One region of the Polaromonas sp. DSP2-3-2b2 genome, then DNA from elsewhere that is predicted to be linked to it. Evidence: predicted binding sites of a transcription regulator. Region 1 holds the regulator's gene; each other region holds the start of a gene.

Region 1 (5,986 bases):
CGGCGCGCCCGCCGCGTTCGAGAACCACAGCGGCTGCGGCAACACGCTGGACATCCGCCAGCCCCGGGTGCTGCAACTGGTCATGGACAGCCTGCGCTACTGGGTCGGCGCCATGCATGTCGATGGCTTTCGCTTCGACCTGGCGCCGGTGCTGGGCCGGGGCGACCATGGCTTTGAGCCGGGCGGCGCTTTTTTCACCGCCGTGGCGCAGGACCCGGTGCTCTCAACGGTCAAGATGATTGCCGAGCCCTGGGACATCGGCCCGGGCGGCTACCAGGTCGGCAACTTTGCGCGCGGCTGGTTGGAGTGGAACGACCATTTCCGCGATGTGATGCGCGGCTTCTGGCTGCAGGACGACGACGGCGCGCGCTCGCGCGGCGACTTTGCGCTGCGCCTGTGCGCCTCGTCCGACCTCTATCAGCTGCGCAACCGGGCGCCAGCCGTGTCGGTCAACTACGTGGTGTCGCACGACGGCTTCACGCTGCGCGACCTGGTCAGCTACAACGAGCGCCACAACCAGGACAACGGCGAGAACAACCGCGACGGCCACGGCCACAACCTGAGCCACAACAGCGGCGCCGAAGGGCCGAGCGACGACCCGCTGGTCAACGACCTGCGCGGCCGGCTGCAGCGCGCCCTGCTGGCGACCACGCTGCTGGCGCAGGGAACGCCGATGCTGTGCGCCGGCGACGAACTCGGCCACAGCCAGCAAGGCAACAACAACCCATATTGCCAGGACAACGAGATCACCTGGATCGACTGGACCCGGCTTGACGACGACCTGATCGACTTCACCGCCTGGGTGCTTTCATTGCGCCGCCAGTTCCTGCCCTTTGGCAACCACTGGTACAGCGGGCTGACTGACACGCTGGGCCTGCATGACCTGTCGTGGCTGCACAGCAGCGGCGAGGCCCTGCAGGGCCAGGCCTGGAACGACAACAGCGAGCGTGTGCTGGGCTGCCTGATCGGCCAGCCGGGCCGGGCCCGGACGCCGCTGCTGCTCTTGGTCAACCCCGGTGCCGACGCGCATGACTTCATGCTGCCCGCCGGCGTCTGGCAGGCGGTGCTGGACACGGCGCACCCGCGCGGCCTGACCCGCTGGGAGGGACAGGGCGAATCACCCTTGCGGCTGGGCGCTCGCAGCCTGATGCTGCTGGTGGCCGCCGGAACCCAATTGCGCTTTTAGGAAAACATCATGCGGACCTTTCACCACGACATTCAAGGCAGGCAGCTGAATTGCTACTGAATTCATAGCTGCTTGTGCATACCCATAGTGCGCTAGAAGCCTTTTTGGCATATAAGTTGTAACTACTTACCTCGCCGCAGGTCAACGGCTTTGCCGGTCCTTGGTGTTGGCCTTGCTTGAAGATGTGTAGGGTTGCGTTCGCTTGGCGAAGCGCGGGGCTGCGGTCTCTTTTTCCTGCTTTTCCTGGGTTTTTGGGTGTGGAGCACCTGCCAGGCGGGGGTAACTTTCTTTTTTGCCAGAAAAGAAGGTTACCCCCGCCGGGAAGGCGCTCCAAACTTAAAATCACAGAAGAACCCGCCAAGCCAAAGCCAAAGCCAAAGGCAATCAACAAACGACACAGCGATCAAATCGAAAGCGTTGGCAGCTACATTTTTCAAGCAAAATATGGCTTCAGCGCAAGCAGCACGGGCATAAGCAGCTATTTAATTCATAGCAACCAAAGTTTCCCGACCGGCTTCGCAGCAGCTTGGCGGCCAAAGGCTGGCCGCTAATCCGACTTGGCAAGCAAGCCGCGCAGGCGGCTGATCACCTGGCTGTGCAGCTGGCACACCCGCGACTCGCTGACTTCCATCACAGCGCCAATCTCGCGCAGGTTCAGTTCTTCGTCGTAGTACAGGCTCAGCAGCAGGCGCTCACGCTCCGGCACGGCGTCGATCGCGTCGATCAGGCGCTGGCGCAGGCCGTTTTCCAGCAGCCTGGCCAGCGGGTCGCCGGTTTGCGCGCCGCCGTCGTGCTTGCTGCCGCAGTGCTGGTCGATGAAGGTGTTTTCCTGCTCGTTGCGGTCAAAGTCCTCGTAATAGACCAGCTGGCAGCCCTGGATTTCCTGCAGCAGGCTTTGGTAGGCCGGCAAGGGCAATTGCAGCTCGGCGGCAATCTCGCCCTCGGTGGGATGGCGTCCGCGCTTTTGCTCCTGCGACTGGATGGCCTTGGCCACGCCGCGCGAAGACTGCCGCAGGCCGCGCGACACCCAGTCGTTGGCGCGCAGTTCATCGAGCATGGCGCCCCGGATGCGCTGGCCGGCGTAGGTTTCGAACTTGGCGCCCTGGTCGTCCTGGTAGCGGCCCATGGCATCGAGCAGGCCGATCATGCCGGCCTGGATCAGGTCGTCCAGGTCCACGCTGGCCGGCAGCTTGGCAATCAGCTGCAGCGCCAAGCGCCGCACCAGGGGGGCATATTGCGTCAGCAGGCCAGCGGTGCCGGCGGTATCGATTTTTCCCTGGCATGTGTACATCGAGGAGGAATCCTGCATTTCTGACAATCTGATAGGGGTTTCGGGCCGCTGCTTCAGTGCAGACCGGCCGATGGCTGAATTTCATGGCCCGCTTTCTGGCTGGAAAACTGAAGGGGCGTGCGGTCCGCTGCCGCCGGACACGGCCAGGTCACCAGGTCCGAGGCAATCTGCAAGAAGTCCCGGGCGGCGGCGCTGGCGCTGAAGGCCTGGACGACGCTCAGGTTGAGCCGCCGGGCCTGCGCCAAAAAAGGATCGGCCCTGACAAATCCGGCAGGCTCCAGCGCCATGCCAAGGTAGCGGCTGCCGGTGGAAGCCAGGTTGGCCAGCAGGCGCTGGGCCTGGGCCGGGTCGGCGGACTCGTTGACCAGCACCCGCAGGTGCGCCAGCGCATGCGCATAGTGCAGCTTCTTGATGCACAGATAGGTTTGCGTGATGGCTTCGCTGCTGGCCGCGCAGACCACCACGATGTGGTCGGCACTGGCGGCCAGCGGCGACAGCGCGCCGTCGCTGTTCACGACGGCATCGACCAGCACCAGCCGGCCGCCGCGCGCCGGCGGCGCCCGCTGCGGGCCGCTGCGCTCGTCCAGCAGCAGCACGTCCCGGCCCTGCTGCGCCAGGGCTGCCGCCAGGTTAAGCGCGACGCTGCAGGCGCCGGTGTCAGTCGCGGCATCGACCAGCGTGACACGCCGTGCGGTATTGCCGGCCATCAGCCGCCGCAGCCCGTCGGCCTGGTCCATTACTGGGTTTTCCACAACCCGCTCCTTGTCTCGCTGTCGGCCGCCGGCTCCACGGCGGGCGCTGAAGCCACCTCGCCGGTTTCCATTGCATCCAGAAGCACAAACAGCTTGCCCAGTCCTTCAAGCAAGGCGCGGCCCGGAACCGGCCGGTCTGCCCGGAGCGCCTGGCCGGCCAGTTGGGCCATGACCCTGCGCGCCGTTTCGGCCCAGCCCTGCTTCGCCTGCTGCAGGCCAAACACCGTGATGGCGGCTTGTGCGGCAATCAGCAGCTTCCTGAGCACTGTTGTCTCAAGCGGCAACTGGCTGGCTTCGAGTTGCTGGACGGCCTGCTTGAGCAGGCTGAAATACGGCACGCAGGCCCCCCGCCAGCCAGACCATTGCGCGATTTTCCGGGGTTCGGCCAGGATGTCCGGGCTCGCCAGCAGGTAACCCTGCTCGAGCTGCTGACCGCTGGCATCGGCTATGCGCCTGACCACGCAGCGCACCGTGGGCGCTTCTGGCGCACCGGCGGTCCTGGAATCGGCCCGCAGCCGAACGCGCATTTCAGCAACTGACAGGAATGCCTTGCGGCCCTTGAACACCACGGGTTCGGCTGGACTGAATGCCAGCGCAGCAGCCAGGGCCGCCAGCGTTGCCAAAGGACTGTCGGAGGCGAATTCCACCTGCAGACTGGCCGGCGCGGACGCCACCCAGCGCAACCCGACGGATTGCCATTCCTGAATCTGTTCCGATGTGGTCTGGCTATCGAACAGGTAGATGAAGGGCTTGCTGTCGAATTCATCCGGCCAGGTGCCGCCAGACTGCTTTTTGCCTGCTTTCGCGCTTCCTGCCGGCGTCAAGGGCATCGCTGCAAAAGGCAGGCCGGTGCGGTCGGACAGCAAGGCGGTGATGCGCCTGCGTTGGCTTGGCCTTTGCGGCAGGTCCGGCCCGGCCAGGCCAGTGACTGCCAGTATGTAATCTTTGCATGCGGCCTGGCTGTCAGCCTTGGCGCGGCTCAACATCGTCTGCAGGAATTGTTCTTCGCCCACGGCATCACCGGACAGTTGTCGCCAGAGCGCGCGGGTCTGGTCAAAGCCGATATCGGCGCCTGACAGGGCTGCAGCGCTGGCAGTCAATTCATGGGCGTTGTGCGCCAGCGTCTTGATCAGCTGCTGGCACTGCGCACGCAGGCGCTCGCTGACGGCTTCGGCCGCCGCCACCTTGGCATGGTCCCGCAAGGCCGAGGATTGCTCTTCAAGATCGGCTTCACCCGGAATAAACAGTGAACTCTGGCTCTTGGCTTCAAAAGCACTGTTGATCAGGCGTTTGCGGTCGCCGAGCATCAGGTGCTCGGGAACCTTCTGCCCGCTGGAGACATAGTGGACCGGCAACTGGTGGCGGATCACGATGTCGATCAGCGCGCCAGGATGCGTTGCTTCGTCCACCTTGGTCAGGATGCAGCCTGCCAGGCCGCTGCCGCCTGGCGCCTGGGCATCGCGGCGATAGGCCTTGACCACTTCGTTGAGCGTGTCGCCATGGCTGGCCGCATTGAGCAGCAGCAGGCGCTTGACCGGGCGGCTGGCGCCGCACAGCATGGCGATCTGCTCGGACACGGCGCGGTCGCGCTGGCTCATGCCGACCGTGTCGATCAGCACCATGTGCTTGTCGTGCAGGCTGGCAAGCACCGCGTCCAGGTCGCTCGCATCCTTGACCGCATGCACCGCCACGCCCAGGATTTGTCCATAGATGCGCAACTGCTCATACGCGCCAATGCGGTAGCTGTCGGTGGTGATCAGCGCAAGTTTTTCAGCCCCGAAACGCATCACGCAGCGCGCCGCCAGCTTGGCCGTGGTGGTGGTCTTGCCCACGCCGGTCGGCCCCATCAGGGCATACACGCCGCCTTCGTTCATCAGCGCATCTTCGTCTTCCAGCATGGGCATCTGGCTGGCCATGGCTGACTTGAGGTAGTCCAGCCCGCCGGCATGGTTCAGGCCGGCCGGAAGGTCGGCCAGCAGGTCTCTGGCCAGGCGGGCGCTGAAGCCGGCGCCCAGCAAGGTGCGCAGCAGCTGGCCGCGCAGCGGGTCGCGCCGCTGGGTCTTGTTCCATGCCAGGCCGGCGAGCTGCTCTTCGATCATGCCGCGCATGGAATGAATTTCGCGCAGCACGCTGGCGTCGCCTCTTGCGGTATCGGCCGCATCGGCCGGAGCCAGGGGCGCGGGTGAAACGGCAGGCACCGGCAGATGTGCGCGTAAAGGCGGCGCTGCAAGCACCAGCGGAACGGCGACCGCCGCAAGGCGGGCAGCGGCGGGCTCCTCCAGCGAAGCGACGATTTCCACCCCGTCGGCGGTCACGGTGCTCGACAAAATGAACGCATCGGGTCCCAGTTGCTCGCGCATCAGCCGCAGCGCTTTCAGGATGGAAGGCGCGACGATGGCAAGGGTTTGCGCCGCTGCTGGCTGGTTGCTGGTCATGACTTGCCTCCAATCGTGGCGGTGACGCGGATGGTGCGGGTGTCAGGAATCTCGGCATGCGACAGCACCCTGAGCTCAGGCAGGCTGCGGCGCAGAAAGCGCGCCAGCAACACCCGCAGCGGATGCTGCACCACCAGCACGGCGGGCAGGCCCAGCTGCGCCTGGCGCGCCATCGCCTCCTGGGTTTGCCGCAGCAGGTTGTCGGCCAGGCCGGGCTCCAGGCCATTGCTGTTGGACAGGGCCTGCAGCAGCATGCGGTCGAGCGAGCTGTCCAGGCCGATGACCTGCAACTGCTCGTTGCCGGGGTAAAGGTCCTGGATGA
Region 2 (5,986 bases), on a different contig from region 1:
GACATCAAGCCGGACGATAGATTGAGCCTCATGTTTGCCATGCACGGCATGCGCGACAGCCTGGCCCAGATCGTCGGCCAGGTTCGCCAAGGTGCCGACACCATCGCCACCGCGTCCAGCCAGATCACGGCCGGCAACCAGGACCTGTCCAGCCGCACCGAGCAGCAGGCCTCGTCGCTGGAAGAAACCGCCGCCTCGATGGAAGAGTTGACTTCCACTGTCAAGCAAAACGCCGACAACGCCCGCCAGGCCAACCAGCTGGCCGTTTCGGCGTCGAGCGTCGCTGTCAAAGGCGGCGCGGTGGTCTCGCAGGTGGTGCAGACCATGGAGGCGATCAACACCTCGTCGAAAAAGATCGTCGACATCATCGGCGTGATTGACGGCATCGCCTTTCAGACCAACATCCTGGCGCTTAATGCGGCGGTCGAAGCGGCAAGGGCCGGCGAGCAGGGCCGGGGCTTTGCGGTGGTGGCTGCTGAAGTTAGAAGCCTGGCCCAGCGCAGCGCGGCGGCGGCCAAAGAGATCAAGACGCTGATCGGCGACTCGGTGGACAAGGTCGGTGAGGGCAGCCGCCAGGTGGCCGAGGCGGGCCAGACGATGGACGAGATCGTGGGCAGCGTCAAACGCGTGACGGACATCATGGCCGAGATCGAGGCGGCGAGCCGCGAGCAGACGCAGGGGATCGAGCAGATCAACCAGGCGATCACGCAGATGGACCAAGTGACGCAGCAAAACGCGGCGCTGGTGGAGGAAGCGGCAGCGGCAGCCGCGTCGCTGCAAGAGCAGGCCCAAGGGCTGAGCCAGGTGGTCGGCGTGTTCCAGCTGGGCAGCGAGCAAGGCAATCGGGCAGCGTCTCAGCCCATGGCTGTCCCGCAGACAACGCCCAAGCAACCCAGCTGTGCCAAACCTGCCATTGCTGCGCCGCTGCGCAAGCCAACCGCTGCCATACCCGCACTGCCCGTCGCCGGTGGCGACTGGGAAACCGTCTAAAACCACCCGGCCTGGACACGACTCATGAACACAGGCTGATCCGGGGGAATACCAACCAGCGGATGACCCATTTAGGAATGGGATTGATCAAGAAACTGGCTGTTCAACTGTTTGCTTAATTGTTCGTTTATGCGTTATGAATAACTTCAAAATTTCCACTCGCTTGATTACCTTGCTCGGCGTTTTGTCCTTGCTGCTGGTGGCCATTGGCGGCATGGGCTTGTTCGGCATCAGCGCGTCCAACGACGCGCTGAGAACAGTCTATGAAGATAGAACCGTGCCGATGGGGCAGCTTGCCGAGATCGAGAACTTGCTTCTGCGCAACCGGCTGGCGGTGGCCTCCAGCCTGATTACGCCGTCGCCTCATGAAATCACTAAAAATATTACCGAGATCGAGGCCAACAAGGGCGTGATTACCAAGACCTGGGATCTCTACACGGCTACCCACCTGACCCCCGAAGAGGCAACGCTTGCCAAGGCCTTTGCCGCAAACCGCGCCAGGTTTGTACAAGAAGGAATCAACCCGGCAGTCGAGGCGCTGCGCGCCAACGACATGGAAGACACCAAGGAGATCATGCGGGAAAAAATTGTGCCGCTCTTTGCACCCGTGCGTGAAGGCATTGCTGCGCTGATGAAGCTCCAGCTTGATGTGGCCAAGCAGGAGTATGAAGCCGCCATCGCACGCTACAACACCGTGCGCCTTGTCTCGATTGCCGCTATTTTGGCTGGCGTGTTGTTTGCCTTCATGGTCGGTCTGGCCCTGATACGCGGAATTTCGCGCTCACTGGCCCAGGCCATGGCCGCAACCAACGCCGTAGCGCAGGGCGACCTGACCCACCCCATCCATGTCACTGGCAAGGACGAAGTGTCTCAACTGCTGATCTCCCTTTCGGCGATGAAGGACAGTCTCGTCAATATTGTTGGCAACGTGCGCCAGGGCACCGACACCATCGCCACCGCGTCCAGCCAGATCGCCGCTGGCAACATGGACCTGTCCTCGCGCACCGAAGAGCAGGCCAGCTCACTGGAAGAAACCGCAGCTTCGATGGAAGAACTGACGTCCACCGTCAAGCAAAACGCCGACAACGCGCGCCAGGCCAACCAGCTCGCCGAATCCGCCTCCAGCGTCGCCGTGAAGGGCGGCCAAGTCGTCGCCCAGGTGGTAGGCACCATGAGCGCCATCAACGCTTCTTCCAAAAAGATCGTCGACATCATCGGCGTCATCGACGGCATCGCCTTTCAAACCAACATCCTGGCGCTCAACGCCGCCGTCGAAGCGGCAAGAGCCGGCGAGCAGGGACGCGGCTTTGCTGTTGTGGCTGCAGAAGTCAGAAGCCTCGCGCAAAGAAGCGCAGCAGCGGCCAAAGAGATCAAAACCCTGATCGGAGACTCCGTCGACAAGGTCGAAGAAGGCAGCAAGCAAGTAGCTGAAGCCGGCCAGACCATGGACGAGATCGTCAGCAGCGTCAAACGCGTCACCGACATCATGGCCGAGATCACGGTGGCCAGCCAGGAACAGACCTCAGGCATCGAACAGATCAACCAGGCCATCACGCAGATGGACCAGGTCACGCAGCAAAACGCCGCGCTGGTTGAAGAAGCGGCGGCGGCGGCAGCTTCGCTGCAAGAGCAGGCCAGCGGGCTGAGCCAGGTGGTCGGCGTGTTCCAGCTGGGCAACGAAAGCCAGCAACTTGCCTCGCCAAGCCGCGCTTCCTCGGTGCGGCATGCGCCAGGCCAGCGAGGCGTTCAGCACAGGCAACCGCCTGCGGCCAAGCGCGGCATTGCCGCGCCAGCGCCAGAGACCCGCAAAACGCCCGAGCCCGCCCCGCAGATGGCTGCGTCAAGTGCTGCTGGCCAGTGGGAAGAGTTTTAACCGCCACAGGCCTCAAGGGCGCAAGAAAACGTAACATCATTTCCTCCATACGCAGCCTTGTTTGCCGCAGGTTGGCTGTATGGTTTTTTCAAGTTTGTTCTGGTGCAGCCATTTGCACCAGAACGCAGCGCATTCATTGTCATCAAGATAAACCCCATGTTGCTTCGCATTATTTATGTCAGTCGGGCCAGCTCTCCTTTGCCGCTGGAGCTGAAAGATATCCTCACCTCGTCTCGCGGACACAACCGTGTATTGGGTGTCACCGGGGTCATGGGCTTTATTGACGGACTCTATCTGCAGTGCCTGGAGGGCGAGGCGAGCGTCGTCAACACGCTGTACAAGCGAATCGAGGAAGACTCCCGCCACTCCACCCCGAAAATTCTGGTCAACAAGCCAGTCTCCGAGCGTGCATTTCCCGGCTGGTCGATGGGTTTGCTGACCTGGAACGATGAAACCAAAAAGATATTCCAACAATACAACTTGTCCGGACCCATCGATCTTTACGCCGCAGATGTGACAACGATTGATTCGCTCGTTCGAAGCTTGGCCGCCAGTGCCAACTGGATGGCCTAGCCATGATGCGCTGCAGGGCGGCACCGACCGGGTTGGGCGCATAGAAATCAGTCGTTACAAATTCTGACCGTTTTAGGCTCAAGTTTTTCTAGCGGCTTGTCGTTATTCACCATGAAGGCGGTCAAAAGCCTTCAGGACACAGGTCGTTGCTTCAGGGAATCAGGTTTATGTCAAACAGCATGTTTTATACCGGTCTTAGCGGCCTGAATGCCGCGCAGGCGGCATTGGTGACGACGGGCCACAACACGGCCAACGTCAACACCCCGGGCTACAGCCGGCAGACCGCGCAGATTTCCGCGAGCGGCGGCTCGAACGTTCCCGGCGTGGGCTTCTTCGGAAACGGCGCCAAGGTCACCGACGTCAGCCGCAGTTACGACCAGTACCTCTCGTCACAACTCAACCAGGCCCAGTCGCTGAACCAGTCCTTGACCACCTACGGAACGCAGATCAGCCAGATTGACAACCTGCTGGCCAGCCAGACGGCGGGCCTGGCGCCGCAGATGCAGACGCTGTTCACCAACGTGCAGGCCGTGGTCAACACCCCGGCCGACACATCGGCCCGTCAGCAACTGATCAGCTCCGGCCAGGCGCTGGCCAACCAGTTCCGGTCCATGGACCAGTTCCTGACCGGCCTGAACGCCAGTGTGAACGACCAGATCTCAGGCACGGTGGACCAGATCAATACCTACGCCCAGGAAATCGCCAGCCTCAACAAGCAGGTGGCCAGGTTCGGCAATGCCTCGGGCACGCAGGCCCCCAACGATCTGCTGGACCAGCGCGACCAACTGGTCAGCGACTTGGGCAAGCTGGTCGGAACCAAGGTCGTGGTGCAGGACGGCGGCCAGTTCAATGTCTTCATCGGCAACGGGCAAACGCTGGTGCTGGGCGGCAAGGCCACGATGCTGGCCGCCGTCAGTTCTGCCAGCGATGCGAGCCGCACCACGCTGGCGACCGTGAACAATGCCGGCAAGGCCGTGCAGATGCAGGAGGGATTGATCACCGGCGGCTCGCTGAGCGGCCTGCTGCAGTTCCGGGCCGAAACGCTGTCCAATGCGAAAAATTCGCTGGGCCGCATTGCCATTTCGCTGGCGGACAGTTTCAACACCCAGCAAAAGGCAGGGTATGACCTGAATGGCGTGAAAGGCAAAGAATTCTTTTCGCAAGCCAGCCCCGCCGTTCTTCCCAATGCGACGAACAGCAAGACCGTGCCGGTCGGTGTCTTGACGGCAGGCTTTGCTGTTGACATTGGCAAGCTGACCACCAGCGACTACCGCGTCGATGCCACCCAAACTGGGTTCAACGTGACACGCCTGTCGGACAACAGCGCGGTAGCTGCTGATTCCAAAGGAGCGTATGACGGCCTGGCGCTGACATTCACCGGCGGCGTTGCCGGCGACTCCTTCCTGATTCAGCCCACGCGCGCGGGTGCCCGCGATTTCGCGGTGGTGTTGATTGATCCGGCAGAAGTGGCCGCCGCCAGTTCGCCGTTTACCAACCTTCCCGACTCGCCCAGCGGCGTGTCCGACGGCCGCAATGCCTTGCTGCTCGGCGCGCTGCAGAACAAGAAAACTATGGCCGGCGGCAGTGCCAGCTTCAACGATGCGTACGCGCAACTGGTCAGCACGGTGGGCAACAAAGCCCGGCAGGTGCAGATATCGAACACCGCCCAGTCCAGCCTGACGCTGCAGATCCGCACCGCGCAGCAGTCGGTGTCGGGCGTCAACCAGGATGAGGAAACCGCCAATTTGCTGATGTTCCAGCAGATGTACCAGGCCAACGCCAAGGTGATCCAGACCGCATCGACCATGTTCGATGCCGTGCTGGGCATCCGCTAAACGCACCCAGGAGCCCACATGCGCATCAGCACCCAGACTTTTTACGAGCAAAGCCGCACCACCATGGGCTCGCAGCAAAGCAGCCTGCTGCGCGTGCAGCAGCAGCTTGGCGCGGGAACCAAAATTTTGGCGCCTTCGGACGACCCGCTGGGCGCCACCCGCGCACTAGCCGTTTCCCAGTCGATTTCGCTTACGGCGCAGTATTCGACCAGCCGCCGCCATGCCGAACAGACCTTGTCGCTGGAAGAAAGCACCCTGCAAAGCGTCACCAGCTTGCTGCAGAACGTCAAGAGCAGCCTGATTGAAGCCGGCAACGGCACGATGACTGACGCCGACCGCGCCACCATTGCCACCACGCTGCAAAGCAACCTGGACCAGTTGCAGGGCCTGGCCAACACCGACGACGGCAACGGCCAGTTCCTGTTCGCCGGCTTTCGCAGCGGCAGCGCACCTTTCGTGCGCCAGGCCGACGGCGCCATCAAGTACAACGGCGACCAGGGGCAGCGGCAGGTGCAGGTCGATGTGTCGCGGCAAATGGCGGGCACCGACGACGGCCGCAGTATTTTTCAGTCGGTGCAGTCTGGCGCCGGTTATGTGGCCTCAGTGCCCAGCAGCAACCAGGGCAGCGGCGTTTTTGGCTCGACGTCGGTGATCAACCCGAAAGACGTGAACTACGGCAAGGATTTCGTCATCAGCTTTCCGGCCGCCGGCAGCT
Region 3 (5,986 bases), on a different contig from region 1:
TTGGTGGCCCATTGAATGGGATAAGCAAGGAATTGACACTGTGTGAGGGCGCCTCATACGATTCATCTGAACAATCCCTTAAAAACCACTGGGTCGCATGTAACTAAAAAGACAAAGTGCCGAGCGGGCTTCGTAGGTCAGCTTAAAAGCCTAATTTTGTAGAAATACTTTAGAGAACAACGCAATGCAAGACAGTATTCGACTATTTGTGCTGGGATTACTCCAAAAGAAATCTAGGCTACCTAAAGACTTTGATGATACAAGTGATTTTATCAAGGCTGGTATCGTAGATTCGATAGGCATAATCAAATTTATACTGGAGCTTGAATTCAGGTTCAATGTTGAAATAGAAGATGCTGATATCGAGTCTGAAGGCTTCCGCTCTGTGCAAGGGCTAGTAACGATGATCGACAGGAAAGTCTTTGCTGGAACTGAATAAGGTGATGGTTGCCTCTAAATGCAGTCGGAAATCTCATGCCACCGAATAGAAGGTGGTAAAAATTTAAAAAATGATGAAACTCATCACTTAAAATAATAAGAAATTCTTTCCATTAAAAATTGAAAGTAAATTTAATAATGCTAGATTATAAAAAAATAATAGAATATTTTTCTATGAACATAGCGGAGGGCGATCGTTTCTTAGCCCAATCCTTGTTGCTTAGTGAAAATCGTAAGCCAATATATTTTTTCGGACGTAATGACTTATCAGCTCGTTTAAGTGAAATAATCAACACGGATGGATTTATAGATGACTATGAGCCATCTGGATCGTATTGGCACGAAAAGCCAGTTTTTTCGCTAGATCAGATCAGAAGAGATGCTGTTATCGTGAACTGCGTCATTAATTCTCGACCGAGAACAGCGTTATTCAGGATCAGAGAAGCAGGGTTTTTGCATGTGTTGTCTTATTCGGATTTATGTAGAGCGCTGCCTGATCTTGTACCATTACCAGACTTCGTAGCACACACTAGAGCAGATATAGCTGCTCACCCAGAAAAATGGAGAAAAGTCTATGAGTGCTTAGCTGATTTTGAATCAAGAGAAGTTTTCGATGATGTGCTTCGCTATAGGCTAACGGCAGATCAATCAGCATTAGACAAGTACTCCTTCCGGCCTCAGGATCAGTATTTTGAAGATTTCATGGATTTTGACCGGGAGATTTTCGTCGATGCAGGGGGATTCGATGGTGACACAACGGAGCAATTTTGTCTGAGATATCCAAACTACCAGAAGGTTTATCTTTTTGAACCGTCATCTAAAAATATTTCTCTGGCAAAGAAGCAGCTAGCAAATTTTAACTCAATTGAATTCATAGAAAAAGGTGTTTCTAATGAAGAAGGTACGCTTTATTTTAATTCAAATGAGGGCTCAGCTAGCGCTGTATCAGCGGTCGGCGATTGCACAATTAACGTAACGACAATTGATTTGTATCTTCATGAAAAAGTTTCTTTTATAAAGATGGACTTAGAGGGTTGGGAAATCAATGCACTTAAAGGTGCAAAGAATCATATTGTTAGAGATCATCCAAAACTTGCGATAGCCGTTTATCACCACCCATCAGATATCTGGGGTATTTTCGACTTTATCAACAGCCTCCGATGCGACTATCAGGTATTTTTGCGGCATTACACTGAAAGTTGGACGGAAACGGTAATGTTTTTTGTGCCGCAGAAATTTTAATTGTATGAAGTGCAGGTATTCACACCAAGCTGAAACTGAAACTGTTACGATTAAGCGGCGCAATGTTTCCACTGCGGCAATGCAAAGATTTACTGTCTGTTTGTGTTCCACTAACTCTGCCTTTTTGTAAAAGGGGTGGGGAATGGAGCATGTGCAGAGTAGATATCTACCAGTGAACGCAGGCGTCCCTGCCGCGACGAGGGAATGCGTCAGCGCAAGGCAATCCCAAAGCTTGGACTGCATCTCGCAACGGCCAATAAGATTCCAATTTTCTCCATGTCTCCTGATATAAAAATACATAAAATTCCATGAATAACATACAACAGGATGAAAAAATCAAACCAACCCTCATATTCCCCGCTGGAATGCCACGATCGTTAGATTACCTGAAAAAATGCGAACGGGAAGGATGGCCGGTAATCGGATCTTCATCATTGAATTTTGATGTTTCAAAGGGGAAGTATCCCGCATGGTCCTATTTGCCATATATCACTGAGCCGGGATTCAACGATGCACTTAGAACTGCCATTTTCGAGTTAAAAATAGGCGGCATCTATACTCCGAACCCTGTAGTCTGGAGATATCTTAACCGCGTATTGAAAGACATTAACCCAGATATTACGCTGGTTAATGATTCGCCAGTTAAGGAGGAACTGAGCGGCTACCGTGCCGCTACAAGCCACGCACGCCAATTGCTTGAAAAACCATTATCGTTGGCCTCAAGTCTAGCAGGTAAGGCATCCCTTTCCGAACTGGAAATCGCCACGCTATTCAGGCATGGCAATGTGATCCCTGGCATGTGTGACGATGAGAAAATTAGCGCTTTGTGCGAGATTTTTCGTTACAGCATCCAAGGTGATGTGGTGGAGATAGGGAGTGCATGGGGTAAATCAGCCTTCGTCCTGGCGAGATTGGCACGATGTTATGGTATCGGAAAAACCTTGTGCGTCGACCCGTGGTTGAGTGACTATTTGGTGCAGAACGATAAAGGGGGCTTGGTGGATAGCTGCATCGCGGATTATGATTGCCATGAGACATTGCGCGTCTTTGAAATGAACCTGTTGCCTTACAACGCCAACGACGTGAATTATTTACGAATGCCATCGACCGACGGCGCGCAGCACTATATCGCGCGCAGGGACGTCACTTCAGCATCTTTTGGAACAACGAACTATTGTGGTCATATCGCTATTCTGCATATCGACGGCAATCACAGTTATGCCGCAGCAAAGTCTGATATTGTGGCTTGGGGCGGCTTGGTGGTGGCTGGGGGGTGGATTGTTGTGGACGACTATATCTGGCCGTATGGCGATGGTCCGCAAAGGGTTGGCGATGAATTCCTGACCGAACATCAGGACAGAGTCGATGTCGCCTTCGTCATGGGAAGCGCCCTGTTTCTTCAGTTGTCATCGCCGTTGTCTAAAGATTAGAGGCATCTCCTGATACACAACTCCCGTCGGCTCAGCGAAGCGTAAGCCGACCCGGCGTTGTTGCATAAATAACTCTCTTGAAATCAATAGCTTACGAGCTATACAACATGATTTCTGCATAATTTCGACCAGACTTAAGGAGTGATGCGTTGCAAGTCCTTGATTCCAAAGAGCTTTTTCCGGCTGATTTATGCAACAACGCCACCTACCCGACGAAGCCAACGCAGCCAGCTTTCCCGGCCGCAAGAAATTTTTCACGTTCACCCCTAAAGGTTTTCCAGGCCCTAGCCGATAACTTGAATAACGGTGGCTTGCAGACTGTTTCAACAGACAAGGCCAGCGTGCCGGCGAGTTAGCCGGAGTCCATAACCTTTGTATTCAGGAGCCTTTCATGTCTTCAATCATCAACACCAATTCTCTTTCTCTGCTCACGCAGAACAACCTGAAAACATCGCAGTCGTCACTGACCACCGCGATCCAGCGCCTGTCCTCTGGTCTGCGCATCAACAGTGCTAAGGACGACGCCGCCGGCCAAGCCATCGCCAACCGCTTCACCGCCAACATCAAGGGCTTGACGCAAGCTACCCGCAACGCCAACGATGGTATCTCGCTGGCGCAAACCACTGAAGGCGCGTTGAACGAAATCAATACCAACCTGCAGCGCGTGCGCGAACTGACAGTGCAGTCCACCAATGGCTCCAACTCTGCTGCCGACAAGACGTCGATTCAGGCTGAAATTACCCAGCGCATGGCTGAAATCGACCGCACCTCGGCGCAAACCGACTTCAACGGCACCAAAGTGCTGTCCTCATCGGCAAAGACCCTGAACATTCAGGTTGGCGCGAACGATGGCCAAATCATCGGTATCAACCTGACGGAAATCAGCACGACGACGCTGGGCATGAAAAACTTTAACGTGAGTGGTCCTGCTGCTATCGGTACCGCTGCCGCCACGAGTTTTGATGGTATTCAAACTGCCGTGACCGCAGCAGTTTCAACTCCTCAACTGAAAGGCTTTTACGGTCAAACCACCGCGATCGCTTCGACGTCCGTAACTGAAAGCGCTCCCAATGTCTTGTCAACAGCGCTGGGCCTCGGTGCGGGCGGTGCCAGATTCACCGGCACTGCCATGACCGACAACAATGGCACTCTGTATGCTGAAATTGAAATTAAGGCAACCACCGCTGGTGAAACGTCGTCATTGATTAATCAAGGTTTCAAGGACGCAAAAATAAATGTTTCGACGTACCGCTATGTGGCGATTGACCCGGCAACAGCTCCCACGACGTCAGGTACTACTGTCGCCGCCTTCACCATCGATACATCGAAAATCACTGCTGCCAGCCTGAGTTCAGCCTCAGGGAGCACCACCAAGCCCTTGGAAGCCATCGATGCCGCACTGAAAAAAGTCGACGACCTGCGCGGCTCGCTCGGTGCAGTGCAAAACCGGTTTGACTCGGTGATCTCCAATCTTGGCGTCACCATTAACAACCTGTCTTCTTCGCGTTCGCGCATTGAAGATGCAGACTACGCGACCGAAGTGTCGAATATGACGCGCGCGCAGATCCTGCAGCAAGCCGGTACGTCGGTGTTGTCCAAGGCTAACCAGTCAACCCAGGGCGTGATGTCGCTGCTGCAGTAATCGCAGTAGGCACTGTCGCCAGCGGCCAGCCGCTGGCGACAGGTCAAGCGGCGGCCTGCGGCCGCCGTCTGCAAGCAAAGTGGGCAAGGCAATCAGGCCCAAAAAGTCCGATTGCGCTGCCCGGTCCCGCTTGGTAAATTTTTCAGGCGTGAGCGGGCAGCGATTTAGACAGGGAGTAAAAAAATGTCAATTCCAATAGTTTCGATGAATGCAGGCGATGGCTTGCAGCACAGCCAGAAAGCCACGCTGCCGGCAGCCGGCAACAGTGTGCAGCGCACGGCGTCCACTGCGCGAGCCGCCAGCGCGCCAGACAATATTTCCAGAACGCCAGCAGCCAAAGCTGCTGCTGATGCCAAGGAGGCAGAGGCTGCAAAACCCACAACCAAACAGATCCAGGAATCGTTGCAGGAGATCAATAAGGTGATGGCCGGTTTGTCGATCAGCGTGCAGTTCAAGATCGACCCCGATTACAAAGAGCTCATCGTCAAGGTCGTTGACCAGGATAGCGGCAAGCTGATCCGCCAGATTCCGACCGAGGATGTGGTGAAGATGTCCAAGGCCATGGACAACCTGAAAGGGTTGTTGTTTGCCCAGTCCGCGTGATGGCGCAGGGCAGCAAATGAACAGAAAGAACAGGAATTAATATGGCATCAGTTTCTTCTCTCGGCGTCGGCTCGAATCTGGACTTGAACAGCCTGCTCGCCAACATAAAGACCGGCGAGCAAGCACCGCTGATAGCGCTTCAGCGGCAGCAAACCAGCTATACCGCCAAGCTGTCGGCTTACGGACAGCTCAACAGTGCCTTGAGCGCGATGCAGGCGGCAGCGGCGGCACTGGCCCTTCCAGCGCTGTACCAGGGTGTCAAGGCTAGCTCGACGGCCACCGATGTGGTGAGTGCCTCGGCCCTCTCCACCGCATCGAGCGGCACCTATGCGCTGAACGTGACGCAGTTGACGCAAGCGCAGTCGCTGGCAACCACGGGCGTGGCCAGTACCACAGCCGTGATCGGCGGGGGCGCAGCGACCACGGTGACGCTTGACTTCGGCACCATTTCCGGCGGCACGCTGGGTGCCAACGGAAAGTATTCGAGCATTCCTCAAGATCCTGGCCCTCCTGTGATTCCTGCGAATCCTGTGATTTTTACCGTTGATGGCACGCGCCCGGCAACGTCGATCACCATTGATGCTAGCAACAACACGCTGGCCGGCATTCGCGATGCGATCAATGGCAATAC

Evidence for each region. The regulator FliA, encoded in region 1, starts transcription of late flagellar genes. The targets are predictions, from matches to a motif close to CTAAAGTTTNNNNNNNNNNNGCCGNTA.
Region 2: a site for FliA is predicted at 3,515-3,541, ahead of flgK (flagellar hook-associated protein FlgK). Genes of this name have one in related genera too.
Region 3: a site for FliA is predicted at 3,378-3,404, ahead of ACP7AD_RS11000 (FliC/FljB family flagellin). Genes of this name have one in related genera too.

Annotation. Positions count from the first base shown of each region.
Region 1 covers NZ_JAFCTH010000004.1:97,175-103,160, reverse strand. The annotation lists gene glgX (glycogen debranching protein GlgX) at 1-1,186, shown strand, start outside; gene ACP7AD_RS05585 (RNA polymerase sigma factor FliA) at 1,734-2,477, opposite strand; gene ACP7AD_RS05580 (MinD/ParA family ATP-binding protein) at 2,531-3,229, opposite strand; gene flhF (flagellar biosynthesis protein FlhF) at 3,214-5,664, opposite strand; gene flhA (flagellar biosynthesis protein FlhA) at 5,661-5,986, opposite strand, start outside.
Region 2 covers NZ_JAFCTH010000001.1:13,163-19,148, reverse strand. The annotation lists gene ACP7AD_RS00100 (methyl-accepting chemotaxis protein) at 1-990, shown strand, start outside; gene ACP7AD_RS00095 (methyl-accepting chemotaxis protein) at 1,127-2,863, shown strand; gene ACP7AD_RS00090 (BLUF domain-containing protein) at 2,921-3,436, shown strand; gene flgK (flagellar hook-associated protein FlgK) at 3,604-5,271, shown strand; gene flgL (flagellar hook-associated protein FlgL) at 5,290-5,986, shown strand, end outside.
Region 3 covers NZ_JAFCTH010000011.1:5,637-11,622, forward strand. The annotation lists gene ACP7AD_RS10980 (Gfo/Idh/MocA family protein) at 1-107, shown strand, start outside; gene ACP7AD_RS10985 (acyl carrier protein) at 185-439, shown strand; gene ACP7AD_RS10990 (FkbM family methyltransferase) at 577-1,680, shown strand; gene ACP7AD_RS10995 (class I SAM-dependent methyltransferase) at 1,989-3,110, shown strand; gene ACP7AD_RS11000 (FliC/FljB family flagellin) at 3,502-4,752, shown strand; gene ACP7AD_RS11005 (flagellar protein FlaG) at 4,936-5,355, shown strand; gene fliD (flagellar filament capping protein FliD) at 5,397-5,986, shown strand, end outside.